DNA from 3 places in the Methylobacterium sp. FW306-05-D genome. Region 3 is predicted to be linked to each of the others. Evidence: predicted binding sites of a transcription regulator. Region 3 holds the regulator's gene; each other region holds the start of a gene.
The links. Region 3 encodes LexA, which represses DNA repair genes until DNA is damaged. Its sites were predicted from a motif close to TGTTCNNNNTGTGTTCNG; they were not measured.
Positions count from the first base shown of each region.

Region 1: a site for LexA is predicted at 3,566-3,583, ahead of AC3WLN_RS01285 (PA0069 family radical SAM protein). Genes of this name have one in related genera too.
Region 2: a site for LexA is predicted at 4,026-4,043, ahead of AC3WLN_RS05120 (ATP-dependent helicase). Genes of this name have one in related genera too.

Region 1 covers NZ_JBYSXL010000002.1:30,273-35,521, forward strand. The annotation lists gene AC3WLN_RS01270 (UDP-2,3-diacylglucosamine diphosphatase) at 1-676, shown strand, start outside; gene AC3WLN_RS01275 (glycosyltransferase family 4 protein) at 673-1,752, shown strand; gene rnhB (ribonuclease HII) at 1,819-2,448, shown strand; gene AC3WLN_RS01285 (PA0069 family radical SAM protein) at 2,414-3,538, opposite strand; gene AC3WLN_RS01290 (glycosyltransferase family protein) at 3,707-4,228, shown strand; gene moaB (molybdenum cofactor biosynthesis protein B) at 4,256-4,813, opposite strand; gene ypfJ (KPN_02809 family neutral zinc metallopeptidase) at 4,899-5,249, opposite strand, start outside.
Region 2 covers NZ_JBYSXL010000008.1:18,860-24,108, forward strand. The annotation lists gene AC3WLN_RS05100 (AsmA family protein) at 1-2,482, opposite strand, end outside; gene AC3WLN_RS05105 (hypothetical protein) at 2,598-2,852, opposite strand; gene AC3WLN_RS05110 (hypothetical protein) at 3,070-3,582, opposite strand; gene AC3WLN_RS05115 (DUF4160 domain-containing protein) at 3,593-3,835, opposite strand; gene AC3WLN_RS05120 (ATP-dependent helicase) at 4,054-5,249, shown strand, end outside.
Region 3 covers NZ_JBYSXL010000005.1:50,930-56,178, reverse strand. The annotation lists gene AC3WLN_RS03665 (FkbM family methyltransferase) at 1-357, shown strand, start outside; gene sfsA (DNA/RNA nuclease SfsA) at 368-1,075, opposite strand; gene AC3WLN_RS03655 (DUF937 domain-containing protein) at 1,240-2,007, shown strand; gene lexA (transcriptional repressor LexA) at 2,261-3,013, shown strand; gene AC3WLN_RS03645 (ComEC/Rec2 family competence protein) at 3,007-5,249, opposite strand, start outside.

The DNA.
Region 1 (5,249 bases), on a different contig from region 3:
CGACGGCTGGCAACTCAAATCCGGCTGGTACTGGCCCCAGAGCCACAACGACGTCGTGCAGAAGCTGATGCGCAAGGTGCGCAAGGGCTCGACGCTGGTCTATGTCCCGGGCAACCACGACGAATTCCTGCGCGACTATATCGGCATGACCTTCGGCGGCATCGAGATCGCCGACCAGCGCCTGCACGAGGCCGCCGACGGCAAGCGCTACCTCGTCATCCACGGCGACCAGTTCGACATGGTGGTGCGCCATGCCAAGTGGCTCGCCTTCCTGGGCGACGGCGCCTACGCCTTCGCGCTGTTCATCAACACCTACGTCAACACGGCGCGCCGTCGCCTCGGGCTCGCCTACTGGTCCCTCTCGGCCTGGGCCAAGCTCAAGGTGAAGAACGCGGTCAACTTCATCGGCAAGTTCGAGGAACTGCTGAGCGCCGAAGCCAAGCGCGTCGGCGCCGACGGGGTGATCTGCGGTCACATCCACCATGCGGCCAATCGCCAGATCAACGGGCTGACCTACCTCAACACCGGCGACTGGGTGGAATCCTGCACCGCCATCGTCGAGCATTACGACGGTACCATGGAGGTGCTGCACTATCCGAGCCTGGTGCGGGCACGCACCGCGCGGGCCGACCTCGTCGGACGCCAGCGTCCCGACGGAGCCCGGGCGGTCGCGTGAGGCTCCTCATCGCCACGGATGCCTGGCACCCGCAGGTGAACGGCGTCGTCCGCTCCCTGGAGAACATGGCGGCGGCCGGGGCCGCCTACGGCTTCGATCCGGTGTTCCTGACGCACCAGGACTTCGCGTCCGTGCCGCTGCCGGGCTACCCGGAGATCCGGCTGGCCTACGCGACCAAGCGGCACGTGTCGCAGCTCTGGAACGACCTTCGTCCGACCCACGTCCACATCTCGACGGAGGGAACGGTCGGCTACGCCACCCGGCGCTACTGCCTGGCCCATCGCCGGCCCTTCACGACGAGCTACCACACCCGGTTTCCGGAATACCTCTCGGCCCGGGCGCCGGTGCCGGAAGCCTGGAGCTACGCCTGGCTCCGCCGCTTCCACGGCGCGGCGAACGGCACGATGGTGTCGACACCCTCCCTGGAGCGCGACCTCGAAGCACGCGGCTTCACCAACCTGATGCGCTGGACCCGCGGGGTCGACACCGACCTGTTCCGGCCGCGCTCGCCGGTGATGCCGGAGCCGGCCGATCTCGCCGGCCTGCCCCGCCCGATCTTCCTGTCGGTGGGGCGGCTCGCGGTGGAGAAGAATCTCGAAGCGTTCCTGCGTCTCGACCTGCCCGGTACCAAGGTGGTCGTCGGAGACGGGCCGGACCGGGCCCGCCTCGCAGCGATCGCGCCCGAGGCGCATTTCCTCGGCACCCGGACCGGCGCCGACCTCGCCGCACTCTATGCCGGCGCCGACGCCTTCGTATTTCCGAGCCTGACCGATACCTTCGGGATCGTGCTCCTCGAAGCCCTCGCCTGCGGGGTGCCCGTGGCCGCCTATCCCGTCACCGGCCCCCTCGACGTGATCGGCCGGACGGGTGCCGGCGTGCTCGACCATGACCTGCGTACGGCCGCCCTCGGCGCCCTCGCGATCCCGCGCGCCCGCTGCCGGAGCGAAGCCCTGCGCTACACCTGGGCGGAGAGCGCGCGCCAGTTCTATGACAACATCGCCCGCGCCCACGGCACGGCACCGATGCGGCTCCGGGCCTCGGACGACGCTCCGCGCGGTGTCGTCGAACTCCGCTGAGGCGTGGACCGGCCGCGCGCTCCGCGTTAGGGGGGCGGGCCAGTCCCCCGCCCAGGAACATGCCCGATGCCGCCGTTCGACCCGCGCCTGGCAGAGACCTTCCCGGCCGTCATCGGCTGCGACGAGGTCGGACGCGGTGCCCTCTGCGGACCCGTGATCGTCGCGGCGGTCTGGTTCGACCCGGCCGCTCTCGCGCCCGCTCTGTTCGCCCGCCTCGACGACAGCAAGCGCCTGAAGGCAGCCGAGCGCGAGGCGCTGACCCCGCTGATCCGCGCGCAAGCCCGCGTCGCAATGGCGGCCGGCTCGCGCGCCCTGGTCGATCGGATCAACGTCCGTGCCGCCACCCTCGATGCCATGCGGCGGGCGGTGCTGGCCCTGGGGCTCGAAGCGCCCGTCTGGGTGGACGGTCGCGACCCCGTTCCCGGTCTTGCTTTGCCCGGCCGGGCCGTGATCGGCGGCGACCGGCTGGTGCCGCAAATCGCGGCCGCCTCCATCGTCGCCAAGACCCTGCGCGATGCGTTGATGCGGCGGCTCGCCCACCGCTATCCGGATTACGGTTGGGCGAGCAATGTCGGCTACGGCACGCGTACCCACCTCGCCGGGCTCGCACTCCGCGGCCGCTCTCCCCACCACCGCCTCAGTTTCACCCGTGCCTACGACCTCAGAACAGGCTCAACTGGTCCGTCGGGACTCTGAACAGGTCGGTGCGCAGACGCCGCCGCACCTCGGGATAGCCGAGACGCTGACGGGCGAGGCGCATGCGCTGGCGGATGAGGTCGGCATAGGCGCCGGTGCCCGTCATCCGCGTTCCGAAGGTCGCGTCGTAGGCGCGTCCGCCGCGGGCCGCGCGGACCAGCGACATGACGTGCCGCTGTCGGCCCGGGTAGTGCTCGGCAAACCAGTCGTTCACCAGGGCGTCGAGTTCGAGCGGCAGGCGCAGGAGCACGTGGCTCGCCTCCACGGCGCCGAGGTCGCGGGCCCGGGCCAGGATCGCCTCGACCTCGTGGTCGTTCAGCGACGGAATGATCGGCGCGGCGATGACCATCACGGGGATGCCAGCCGCACTCAACCGTCCGATCGCTTCCAGGCGCTTCGTCGGATGGGGTGCCCGCGGCTCCAGCCGGCGCGCCAGTTCCGGATCGAGGGTGGTCACCGAGACCGCCACCTTCACGAGCCCGTCCCGGGCGAGATCGGTCAGCAGGTCGATGTCGCGTACGACGAGATTCGATTTGGTCACGATCCCGACCGGGTGGCGGAAGCGTGCCAGAACTTCCAACACCGCGCGCGTGACGCGGTGCTCCCGCTCGATCGGCTGGTAGGGATCGGTGGCGGTGCCGAGTGCGATGGTGGCGGGGCTGTAGCCCGGTGCCGACAATTCCCGTTCGAGCAGGGCGCCGGCATCCACCTTCCGGAACAGCTTGGTCTCGAAATCGAGGCCCGGCGAGAGACCGACATAGGCGTGGTTCGGTCGGGCGAAGCAGTAGACGCAGCCATGCTCGCAGCCGCGGTAGGGATTGATCGACCGATCGAACGAGATGTCCGGCGAGGTGTTGCGGGTGATGAGCGTGCGGGCGTGCTCCGGCCTCACCTCGGTCCGCAGGGGCGCCCCCTCCCCGATGCCGTGCCAGCCGTCGTCGAAGGCTTCCCGCCGCGCCGCCTCGTAGCGTCCGCTCGGGTTGGCTGTCGCACCCCGTCCGCGCCGTCCCGCCGGCTGCGGCGTCGTATCGCCGAGGCGCCGTAAGGGCTCCAGGTCGGCCGTTGAAGAACGAGGCGCGTCTGGAGGCATCGGCACTGATCATCCGTCGGATCGACCAGGAACATAACACGAACACGCGCGGGGGAAACTGCCGATATTTCAGGCAGATCCCGTCTGCCTCGGCATTTCTACCCGCCTGTCGGCGATGCGTTTCCGTGGAATGGCTTTGCTCCACGCAAAAATGCGGTATGCGCGCGCATGCTCTCGGCTCTCATCTCAGTGACCCGGCCCAACGACCCCGATGCCGTCGATCAACTCGCCGATACGCTCGGCGCGCTGGTGGCGGGCGTCGCAGCGGGGCTCGTGGGCGATGCGGTGATCATCGTGTCCGCGGCGAACCCGGCGATCGAGACGGTGGCCGAGGCGACCGGCGCCAAGGTCGTGCTGCGCGGACGCGGGTCGTCGCCCTGGTCGGCGGGGGCGAAGGCGGCGCGGCGGGACTGGGTGCTCTGCCTCGAGGCCGGCGACGTTCCGGTGGAGGGCTGGATCCGCCTCGTCGACCGCTTCATCGGCACGGCCCGGCCGGAGGTCGCGTTGGCCCGTCTCCGGCGCTCGCATACCGGTCTGCCGGCACGCCTGGCTGCCCGTGGCGAGAGCGTCATCGGCGTCAACGCTCCGCGACCGGGTGATCTCGTCCGGCGTGAACGTCTCCTGGCCGGTCCGACCTTCGGCCGCCGCCTGAAGGTCCGTGCACTCTCGGCCCGTCTCGATCGAGCCTGATTCGAACGGCCGGTTTCCGGCAGAGCCTCAGACCGTGATCGAAGCGCCCCGCCGCAGGTGCTCGTCGAGCCGAGGCATGATCTCGACGAAGTTGCAGGGGCGGTGGCGATAATCGAGCTGCGCCGCCAGAATACCGTCCCAGGCGTCGCGACAGGCGCCGGGCGATCCGGGCAGGACGAAGATGTAGGTGGCATTGGCGACGCCGGCCGTGGCCCGCGACTGCAGGGTCGAGGTCCCGATCTTGTCGTAGGAGATCCGGTGGAAGACGGCCGAGAAGCCGTCCATCCGCTTCTCGAAGAGTGGCTCGATCGCTTCGGGGGTGACGTCGCGCCCGGTGAACCCGGTTCCGCCCGTGGTGATGACGACGTCGACCGCCGGGTCGCTGCTCCAGGCCTCCACCTGCCCGCGGATCGCCTCGACCTCGTCGGGGACGATGGCGCGGGCCGCCAGGGTGTGGCCCGCCGTTTTCAGGCGCTCCACGAGGGTGTCGCCGGAGCGGTCATCCTCCTCGACGCGGGTGTCCGAGACCGTGAGCACCGCGATGGCCAGCGGGATGAAGCTGCGGGTCTTGTCCGATGCGACCATCACGAAATGCCTTCAACCGAACCCGGGGGGTACCGGCACGATGGTATCCCAAAGCACGGGAGCCGGACAGCGCGTCCCCTGCACCTCAGTTGCGCGCTGCCCGGAACGTGTCGCAGGACTTGGTCTGCCCGCTGCGGTAGCCGGTCATGAACCAGCGCATCCGCTGCTCGGACGAACCGTGCGTGAACGAATCCGGCACGGCGTAGCCCTGGGACTGCTTCTGGAGCTTGTCGTCGCCGATGGCGCTCGCCGCCTGCATGGCCTCCTCGATGTCGCCCTGCTCAAGGGAATTGTACTTGTCGTTGGAGTTCTTGGCCCAGACGCCGGCGAGGCAATCGGCCATCAGCTCGATGCGCACGGAGAGCTGGTTCGCCTCCGTCTTGCTGGATGCGTTCTGCTGGCGGCTCTGGACCTTGCCCAGGATGCCGAGTTCGTC
Region 2 (5,249 bases), on a different contig from region 3:
GCAGGATCGCGGCGCCGGCGAGCAGCGGCAGGGACAGCCGGGTCAGGGTCGCGCTGCCGCCGATCGCGCCATCGGGTCCGGCGGTCAGGTCCGCCGAGACGGGCTGGCCGGAGATTCGGCCGACGAGGCCGAGGCGCGCCTCGGCTCCGGTGCGCGACAGACGCAGGCCGAGCTCGGCCGGCAGGGGGCCGGGGATCGCCGTGGCGCTGCCGGCCAGGGTGAGGAGCGGCGCCAGGTCGGGCAGGCCGACCTGCAGCTCGCCTGCCCGGGGCAGGGGGTCGGCGGCGTCGAGGACGACCGGCTGCACCGTGGCGACGGAGATGTCGGCGATCGTCCCGCTCAGGCGCAGGGCGAGGCCGGGGGACTGTCCGGGACCGTCGGCCGGGGCGGGCGCCCCCGTGATGCGCAGGCGGCCGGGCCGGCGCAGGGCCGGGATGTCCGTGCGTCCGAACCAGGGGGCCGCGTTCGCCGTCGCGATGGTCAGATCGAGGGTGTCGATGCGGCCCGCCCGGCTCAGAAGGTCGAGATCGAGGGTGCCGCCGGCGGCATTGCCCCGGGCGCCGACCCGCAGCGTGTCGGCGGCGCCCGCATCCCGCTCCAGGCTGACGGCGAGGTCGAGGGCGCCGGCCCGGAGGAAGGCCGGGACCCGGCGGGCCTCCGCCACCCAGACCCGGTCGAGCAGGGCGAACAGGGGGGCGGCGACCGCCGCCGAGACCTGGCCGGCGATCCGCCCCGTGCCGTCCGGGTTGATCCGGCCCGAGAGCTTGGCATTGGCTCCGGCGAGATCGGTGATGTCGAGGCTGTCGACCACGAGGCTCGGCCCGTCCGACTGGATGCTCGCGGCGATCGTGCCGTTGCCCGACTGGGCTCCGGCGGGGCCGTAGCGCACCTCCCGGGCCTGGAGGGTGATCCCGACATCGTGGCCCCGCAGATCGGCGAGGGTGCCGCTCAGCACCGGCAGGGCGGCGATGTCGAGGCCCTGTGCGGCGAGCTGCGCGTCGAAGCGTCCCCGCTCCGTGCCCTCCGCCGCCGTGTAGCGGGCGTTGCCGGTGATGCGGGCCTCGCCCAGGCCGAGGCGCAGGTTGCGCAGGGAGACCGTGCCTGCCGCCACCGACAGGTCGGTGGTCAGCTGCACCGGGCGCCCGTCCATCACCGCCACGGCCGGTCCCTCGAGCCCGAGGCGGCGCAGATAGCGGCCGAACCCGTCGGAGGCCGGCGTGTCCAGGGACAGGTGCCCGGTGAAGCGCGCGCCCGCCTCGGTGTCGATCTCGCCGCTGGCGCCGAGGGCCGCGGCGCCCGGGGCGGTCGCGTCGAGGCGGCGCAGGACCACGCCGCCCGTGCGGTCGAGGGTGCCGCTGGCGCCGAGGCCCGACCATTCGTCGAGGCCGAGGACCACGCTGTCCACCGTGAGGTCGAGGTCGACCATGATCGGCAGCCCGAGCCCGTTGCGACCGCCGGTGGCCGGCACGCCGCGGGCGATCAGCGCCTGCCCGGCCGCCGAGGTCAGGAAGGCGTCGAGGTCGAGGCGCCGGGCGGAGAGGGCGAGGGCCCCGCGCCATTGCTTGAGGTCGATCTGGCCCGTGCCGCCGAGCCGCAGGGCCTGCCCGCCGGGATCGATCTCCAGGGCGACGTCGGTGAACCGGGCCGTCAGGCCGCGGCCCTTGAACTTGCCGGCGAGGGAGAAGGGGAGATAGGCGCCCGCCGCCTGGACCGGCGGCCCGACGACGATCCGGGCGCTGCCCTCGGCCACCGCCGCCACCAGGCGCCGCCCGCCCGTGCCGGTGCCCGCGGGGGAGAGGCCGATGCGGGCGTCGGCCTCGAAACGGGGCTGCGTGTCGCCGCCGCCCGCGATCTTCACGCTAACGCCGTCGGGGTCGATCTCGCCCGTGGAGACGCGGAAGGGTACGCCCCGGCTCGTCCCCTCGGCCCGCCAGGGGCCGGCGAGGGCGGGCGCCGAGATCTGCAGGGCCTCGGCGTAGAACTGCTCGGTCCGACCCGTCGCCGGCACCTGGGTCGTCAGTACGAACTGCCGGATCGACAGGTCCTCGATGGCGAGGTCGCGCCGCAGGGCGGCCGAGAGGCCGCGGGCGGGCAGCAGGATCGCCTCGCCGTCGGTGACGGGAAGCTTGACCTCAGCCCGGCCGACCCGCGTCTCGGTGAAGCGGATCTCGCCCTTCAGGAGCGGCGCCAGGGCGATCTCGGCCTTGATCCACTGCAGGTCGAGCTGGGGCTGGTCGAGGGCGGCCCCCGGCGCAGCGCCGGTGCCCGGGCCCAGGCGCAGGCGGTCGAGCTTCAGGCGCGGCGAGGGCAGGAGACGGAGGCCGATGCGTCCCTCGGTCTGCGCCGCGATTCCGAGGGAGCGCGCGATCGTGCGGTCGAGCGTGCCACGATAGCCCTCCCAGGCCACGAAGGGCGGAACGGCGAGGGCCGCGACGAGGAGCAGGATGACGGCGCCCGCCAGCGCGGTCAGGATGTCACGCACCGTCTCTGTTCCGCCTCGTCACCCGGGCCGGGACCTGCCCCGCCGGCGCACATAGCACAGGGAAGGCCGGTGCGCGCCAGGGCCTGCACGGTGCGCCCGGCCCGGCCGTTCGGCCTCAGCGGCGGCCCGGAACCACGATCGGGGCGGCGGGCGCACTCGGCCGGAACAGGTCACTGCGCTGGATCTGCATCCGCGTCTGGTTGGTGTCGAACTGCTGGCGCTGCTCGATGCCGCGCAGTTCGCTGCGGGTGGAGAGGCGCTCGTTCGTGTCGTTGAGGCTGTCGACGCCGCGGGAGGAGACCTGGGCGAGGGCCGGACCGGCGGCGAGAACCGCGAGGCCGGCGAGGAGGAGGGCTGCAGAGCTGCGCATGGCGTCGTCCTTGTCTGGTGGACCGTGATGTCTTGATCTGGTGAGACGACTCGTCCGCGGGAAGGCGGGGTCCCGGTTCCGAAGGTTCTGCGACGCTGCGTGAGACTGCCGCATCGATCGTCGGCAGCGACGCGCGGTTGCGGGTTTCAGTCCTCTTCCGTTCTCGGCCGCCGGAGTCTCAGTGTGTCGCGGTCTCTGCCTGGCGGACCGCGCAACCCTACGCTGCGCTGGGGGCGCCCACGCGGCGCGGGCGGCCCCGTTTGCGCGGCCGATAGTGGGCATGGAGCAGGATCGGGTCGCGCAGGGCCGCCCGACACGCCATCGCCACGGGAGTCGGCACCGCGCTGATGCCCGCCTTGTAGGCGTTCCACGTGCTCAGCGAGAGGCCGAGGAAATCCGCGGATTCCTGGTTCGACAGTCCGGCGGCCGCCTGCCAGGCAGCGACCTCTGCGCCGCCGAACCGCCGCTGCTCATCCGCGATCAGCCTGAGATGATGGGCATCGATGGCGAGGTCGCCGTCCTCGCCGCCCCATTCCACGCAGGTCCCGTGATCCCCTAGCCGGACCGTGGCGAACAGGGCGTAATCGCTCAGAGGCGACAGGATCTCCCCGCCGGTGGCGATCCATCCGGCGAGGTCCACGCGATCGGAACGGTCGTCGCACCACATCACGCCGAGGCTGGTGGGACCCGTGGCGATGACGGTGGAGATGCGGGGCAGGGGATCGGTCACGGCAACCTCCTCAGGCAATCGGGAAGCGGGCGTTGGTCCGATTCCATTCGGCCGCGACGGCGTCGCGGTTCGCGGCGGCCCAGGCCAGGGCTTCGCGCTCGCTCTTGCCGGGTAGGGAGCCGGCCAGCAGTCGCAGGGTGGCGATCTCCACGAGAGCCTCGTGATCCGGTGTCAGAATGTGGAAATGCGGCGGCAGATGATCGTTGGCATAGACCCGAAGGATGACGCTGCCCGACTGATAGAGCTTGCCCATCGCCGCGCCTCGCCCGTCCGATCGAGCTATAGTCCGGGGCATGGCTCTCGGCAATTCCTCATCCGATTTTCGGATGAATTTGATCGTCGATCCGAGCCCCTCCGAGAGACGCGGTGCTTCCGAAACGAAACCTCTGAAATCATCCGAGAGGGGGCCGGGCCTGCCTCGTAACACGCGCGACTCTCGACGCCGTTCGCGTTTTGGTCCAGGGATGCGCGATGACCCAACGCTTCGACGCGGCCGGCGCATCCGCCTCCGACGCCGCCCCGACCTCCATCGCCGCCCGTGCCATGGCCTACCTGCGGCCGCAGGGCAGTCCCTACCTGGAGGGGCTGAACGACGAGCAGCGCCGCGCCGTCGAGGCGACGGACGGGCCGGTGCTCGTCCTGGCCGGGGCCGGCACCGGCAAGACCCGGGTGCTGACGACGCGAATCGCCCACCTCATCGCCACCGGCAAGGCGCGGCCCTTCGACATCCTCTCGGTGACCTTCACCAACAAGGCCGCCCGCGAGATGAAGCACCGCATCGGCGGGCTCATCGGGCCGGCCGGCGAGGGCATGCCCTGGCTCGGCACCTTCCATTCCATCGGCACCAAGATCCTGCGCCGGCATGCCGAGCTGGTGGGCCTGCGCTCCGATTTCACGATCCTGGGCATGGACGACCAACTCCGCTTGATGAAGCAGGTCATCGTCGACCAGAACATCGACGAGAAGCGCTGGCCGGCCCGGGCCCTGTCCTCGGCCATCGACGGCTGGAAGAACCGCGGCCTGACGCCCGAGCAGGTGCCGCCGGGGGAAGCCCAGGCCTTCGCCTTCGGCAAGGGCGGCGCGCTCTATTCCGCCTACCAGGCCCGGCTCCTGACGCTGAACGCCGCCGATTTCGGCGACCTGCTGCTGCTCTGCCTCAAGCTCTGGCGCGAGAACCCGGACGTGCTGGAGAACTACCAGCAGCGCTTCCGCTACATCCTCGTGGACGAGTACCAGGACACCAACGTCGCCCAGTACCTCTGGCTGCGCCTGCTGGCGCAGGGCCACCGCAACGTGGCCTGCGTGGGCGACGACGACCAGTCGATCTATGGCTGGCGCGGCGCCGAGGTCGACAACATCCTGCGCTTCGAGCACGATTTCCCCGGCGCCGTGGTGGTCCGCTTGGAGCGCAACTACCGCTCCACCGGCCATATCCTCGCCGCCGCCTCCGGCCTCATCGCCAAGAACGAGGGCCGCCTCGGCAAGACCCTGCGCACCGAGGACGTGGCCGGCGAGAAGGTGACCGTGTCGGGCGCCTGGGATTCGGAGGAGGAGGCGCGCCAGGTCGCGGAGGCGATCGAGAGCCTGCAGGCCAAGCAGCACCCGCTCTCCGAGATCGCCGTGCTGGTGCGGATCTCGGCGCAGATGCGCGAGATTGAGGACCGCTT
Region 3 (5,249 bases):
AAGGCCGGTGAACTCACGCTGTTCGTCGATCCCCGCAACCGGGGCGAATCGAGCCTGAAGATCGTCGGAACGAACGAAGGGGCACAGATCCGTGTGCCGGCGGTGCCCCTGTTCGATCTCGCCCGCGGTGAGGGCATCGAGCGCATCGACGCGATGAAGCTCGACGTCGAGGGGGCCGAGGACCTGATCCTGGAGCCGTTCCTGCGGGCCGCTCCCGCCGCGCTCCACCCGCTGCTGCTGATCGTCGAAAATGGCACCGATCAGTGGCAGATCGACCTGCCCGCCCTCTTGGAGCAGCACGGCTATCGCCGGATCGCCCGGACGCGCTTGAACCTGATCTTCGAGCGCGCCGCCTGACGAGGGCGCGCTACAGGACCGGAATGGCATCCGCGAGGGTGATCCCCTGGGGATCGATCCGGCAGCGATAGGCATGCACCGCGACACCGGCCGATCGGGCGGCCTGGAACGCCCGGTCGAAGGCGGGGTCTAGGTCCCGTGCCGCGTCGAACCGCTCCGCCCACATCTGGACCACGATCACAACCATGGCGCGGCCGCCGGCTCCCACGACGCCGGCGAGGTCCGCCATGTGGCGAGCGCTGCGGGCGGCGACGCAATCGGGAAATTCCGCGAGGCCCGGGCTTCGCATCAGGTGGCAGTTCTTCACCTCGACATGACAGGGGGGCATCCCCTCGCCTGTGGCGAAGAAATCGACCCGGCTCGCCTGTGCGTAGCGGACTTCCGGACGGAGACCCGAATAGCCTGCCAGCGCCGGTAGGGTGGTGTCGGCGAAGGCTTCCGCCACCAGAGCGTTCGGTCGCATCGTGTTGATGCCCACCCATTGCCGGCCGCCCGGCAGGTTTGCCTCAACCAGCTCCCAGGAATAGGCGAGCTTGCGGGTCGGGCTCCGCGCCTCGGACAGAAGGGCTCGTGCGCCCGGAACGGCGAGACCCAGCATCGCTCCGGGATTGGGGCAGTGAGCCGTCACGAGGGTCCCGTCGGCCAACTCCAGATCGGCGAGGAACCGCTTGTAGCGCCGCACGAGACGGCCCTCGATCAGGGGCGCGGGGAAGCGCATCGGCGTGTCCTGGGCAAGAAACAGGTTGATGCCGCCGGGCCTCGGCGTGGAATCGGGCAGCCGTGAGGCACTCGGGCTGGTCAGTGCTCATCGGATGCGACAGACTTCGCGCGGTACACCCGGGTCGATAACCGGGAAAACCGCTGTTCGTCCGCGAGGCCGCCATGTTCAATCTGTTCGACATCCTCCAGGCGCAGGCGGGCGCCAACGCGCAGGGATTCGGACGGCAATTTGGGCTCTCGCCGGAACAGAGCCTGCGCGCGATGGAGGCGCTGCTGCCGGCCCTGACCATGGGGTTGCAGCGCAACGTCGCCCACGATCCGACAGGCTTCGCCCACCTATTCAACCTCGTCGGTCCGACCGCGTCCCCGGCACCGAGCGCGACGCCGCCGATGGACATGCTGGTCAAGCAGCTGTTCGGGTCGACGCATCTCAGCCAGGCGGTGCTGCAGCAGGCCGCGACAGTCAGCGGCGTGGCGATGCCGGCCCTAAAGCAGATGCTGCCCGTCATGGCCGGCATGGTGGTGGCCGGAATCGTCCACGTGATGATCAATCAGACTCCATCGCCTGCGCCGGCCCCGCGCGCCGAGGCGAACCCGTTCGGCTTCGCCCCCAATGCCTGGTCGCAGATGATGGAGGCTTTCCTGAAGTCCGGCGGCAACGCGACCAGCCCGACACCGCCCGCTCCTCAGGCGCGGTCGCGCCCTGCGCAGCCCCGGCTCACGGCTCCCACGCCCGCCGTGCCGGACAAGGCGGCCTCGGATGCCCCCTTCGACCTGATGCAGCAGATGTTCCAGACGGGCCTCGAGGTACAGCAGGAGAACGCACGCGCCATGCAGCGGCTGTTCGATACCTTCTGGCAGGACCCCCGCGGTCCCACCGATTCCGGAACCGACGCCGCATCGAAGGCGGAACGCAGCGGGAAACGATAGCGGACTTCGCGTTCCGTTCGCCTGGACCGCGCCGACCTCGATTCGATCTCGACGGCGCTCATTCACCCTGAGCGATCCCCTCAAAATGGCGGTCGGCGGCGTCCGCGAAACCCGTCCTCGCCGGAACAATCGTCGGGCTACCCGCGCTTTCGGCAGGAACCCTTGCAGAACACTTACGGAACGTTTAACGTGTTCGTGTTTTGTTTCTGATGCCGCTCGCCGCGATCCCCGGCGCCAACGAAGAGTGTCCCGCATGTTGACGCGTAAGCAGCTGGACCTGCTCCAGTTCATCCAGCTCCGGATGCGCGAGAGCGGCGTTCCCCCCTCCTTCGACGAAATGAAGGACGCTCTCGACCTCAAGTCGAAGTCTGGCATCCATCGGTTGATCACGGCGCTGGAGGAGCGCGGCTTTCTGCGTCGTCTCCCGAACCGGGCAAGGGCCATCGAAGTCATCCGGATGCCGGAGAGCCTCGGTGGGAGCGCCGGTGCCCCGCGTGTCGCTCCTACACCCGAGGTCCGCCGCTTCACGCCGAGCGTGGTCGAGGGCGGCAAGGGCAAGGGTCTGCCGGCCGGTGCCGCGGTCTCCCGCCTGCCGACGACGCAGGCCACCGACGAGAGCGGGCGTGCGGTGACCATCCCGGTGATGGGCCGGATCGCGGCCGGTACGCCCATCTCCGCCATTCAGGAGCAGAGCCACTCGGTGACGATGTCACCGGATTTCCTGGCTGGTGGCGAGCACTACGCCCTCGAGGTGCGCGGCGATTCGATGATCGAGGCGGGCATACTGGACGGCGATCTCGTGGTCATCCGCAAGCAGGACACGGCCAATACGGGCGACATCATCGTGGCTCTGATCGACGATGAGGAGGCGACCCTGAAGCGCCTGCGCCGACGCGGCTCCTCCATCGCCCTCGAAGCGGCGAACCCGGCCTATGAGACGCGCGTGCTCGGGCCGGACCGGGTCCAGATCCAGGGGCGTCTGGTCAGCCTCGTTCGTCGTTACTGAAGAATCCCGTCGCTCGGTTCGTCGCCGGGCGGATCGGAGTCCAGAAGCTCGCGCTCGGGCGCCTTTCGATTCGGTGAAGGGTCTGCCTGAGGGGGCGAGAGGTTGTCCTCCTTCCTCGGCGGTGTCGCCCGCCACGGCACGCTGTCGCCGGGACGCTTGACCGTGGTGACGATGGGTCCATCTCGGGCGAGGCGGATCGCCGTCGCACCGTGCGCCGTCAGGAAGTGCCGATCAAGGATCAACGCGGCGCCGCAGCCGGGTGGCGCGGCTTGCCGAGTGATCAGGATCTCGGTGCGTGCGCAATCTTCCGGAAGCGCCCGTTTGTCGTTGACGAGGGCAAGGCTGCGTCCATCCGGCGTGGTCAGGGTGCAGCCGAGGCCATCGCACAGCGCGCCTCGGAAGGCACTGACCTCTTCCGCCCGGCGTCCGTCCCCGTCGGCCTTGAGCCATTGGCCGAGTACGAAGGGCGGTGGGCGGCCGAAGATCGCGAGTTGCCCGTTGCGCTCGCGGATGGCTCCGCCTGCCCCTTCGCGATCGATGTAGATATCGTTTCGCTCCGGAAAGGTAGCGAGGACGACGCCGATTGCTGCCGGGCAGAGACCGAGCCAGCGCAGTGACGAGGCCGGCAGGGTCAGGATGATCAGCGCCGAGGCCATGAGCGCGAGGGGACCGGCGCCGAAGGCTGGCACCACCAGAACCGCGTTCCCGAATCCCGCGATCCAGGTCGAGATGGTCAGCATACCACGGACCGCGAGGCCCATCGCCCACCAGACCGGCTGATCCAGCGCGAACGGATAGGCGAGAATGCCGAGGACCGCCGACGGCATCACGGCCAGGGAGACGAGCGGCAGGGTGAGCGCGTTGCCCACGAGTCCGAAGGGCTGCACCGTCTGGAAGTGATAGGTCGCGAAGGGGGCTGTGGCGATCTGGGCCACGAGCGTCGTTGCCAGGGTCCCGAGGATCGCCGTCGTGACGAGGGCGAACAGGCGCGGCAGCCAGCCTGCGCCATCGCGACCGAGGGCGCTCCCCGCGATCAATGGCGCGCAAGCGATCAGGCCGGCGACCGCTCCGAACGACATCTGGAAGCTTGGTCCGAGAAGGCCCTCCGGTTCGCGGGCTAGTGCGATCAGGGCGGCGATCGCCAGATTGCGCATGCTGAGGGCCGGCCGGTCGACCAGGATCGCGCCGAGCATGACTAGGGTCATGATCAGCGACCGTTCGGCGGCGATGTCCCATCCGGAAAACACGCAATAGGCCGTCACGCCCACCATGGCGACGGCGGACGCGATCTTCTTAATCGGCCAATGCAGCGCTGCGAACGGCACCACGGCGAGCAGCGCCCGCACGAGCCAGAACACCACCCCGGCCGCCAAGACCATGTGCAGGCCCGAGATCGAGACCACGTGGTAGATGCCCGCGGCCCGCAGGATGTCGTTGGTCTCCCCGTTGATGAGTCCCCGCTTGCCGGTCACCAACGCCGCCGCGACCGCCCCGGCCTGTCCGCCATTGGCGTCGGTGATCTGGCGTGTCAGGGCATTCCGTGCCGCATCGACGGCGGCGGCGAGACGGATCTGCCGATCGGTCGTCTCGGCCACCGGACGCACCTCGACCTTCCCGACGAGGGAGCCGACAGCGCCGATCTCGCGGAAGAAGGCGTCGCGCGCGAAGTCGTAGCCACCCGGCCGGGCCGCTTCCGGGGGTGGGAGCAGGCGCGCCGTCGCGGCGATACGATCGCCCGGCTTCAGGGTGTTCGCCTTGCGATAGGAGACGCGCACCCGGGCCGGGCGGAGTTCGGCCCCTAGGGTGCCGAAGCTCTCCACCCGAATGATCAGGCGCGCACCCTCTTCACGCTCGTCCAGGCCTTCAATGGTGCCGACAAGGGGGGCGATCGTCGTGCGGGCCAGGATCGGACCGGTCACGCGCTGCACCCGTGCCGTCGCCGCAGCGAACCCGAGGAACGCCGCAATGGCCGCGAGGACCAGGGCGAGTCCGACGGGGCGATCCCCCAGGAACGGAGTCGTCGCGGCCAGCAACGCCGCGGCGACGAGCGGCGCGACCAGCGACGGAGTGCCCTGTGTCCCGAGGAAGAAGACGAGGATGCCGCAGCCGAACGCCACCGCGAGCCAGGCGAAGAGCCGGCGCTGCTCGATCTCGCGCGTCCAGCCCGCGCGGAGCCAGGCGAGGACGACCTCGGCGCCCGGCCGACGCGCGGCGAAGCGGCGGGTGAGACGCCCCA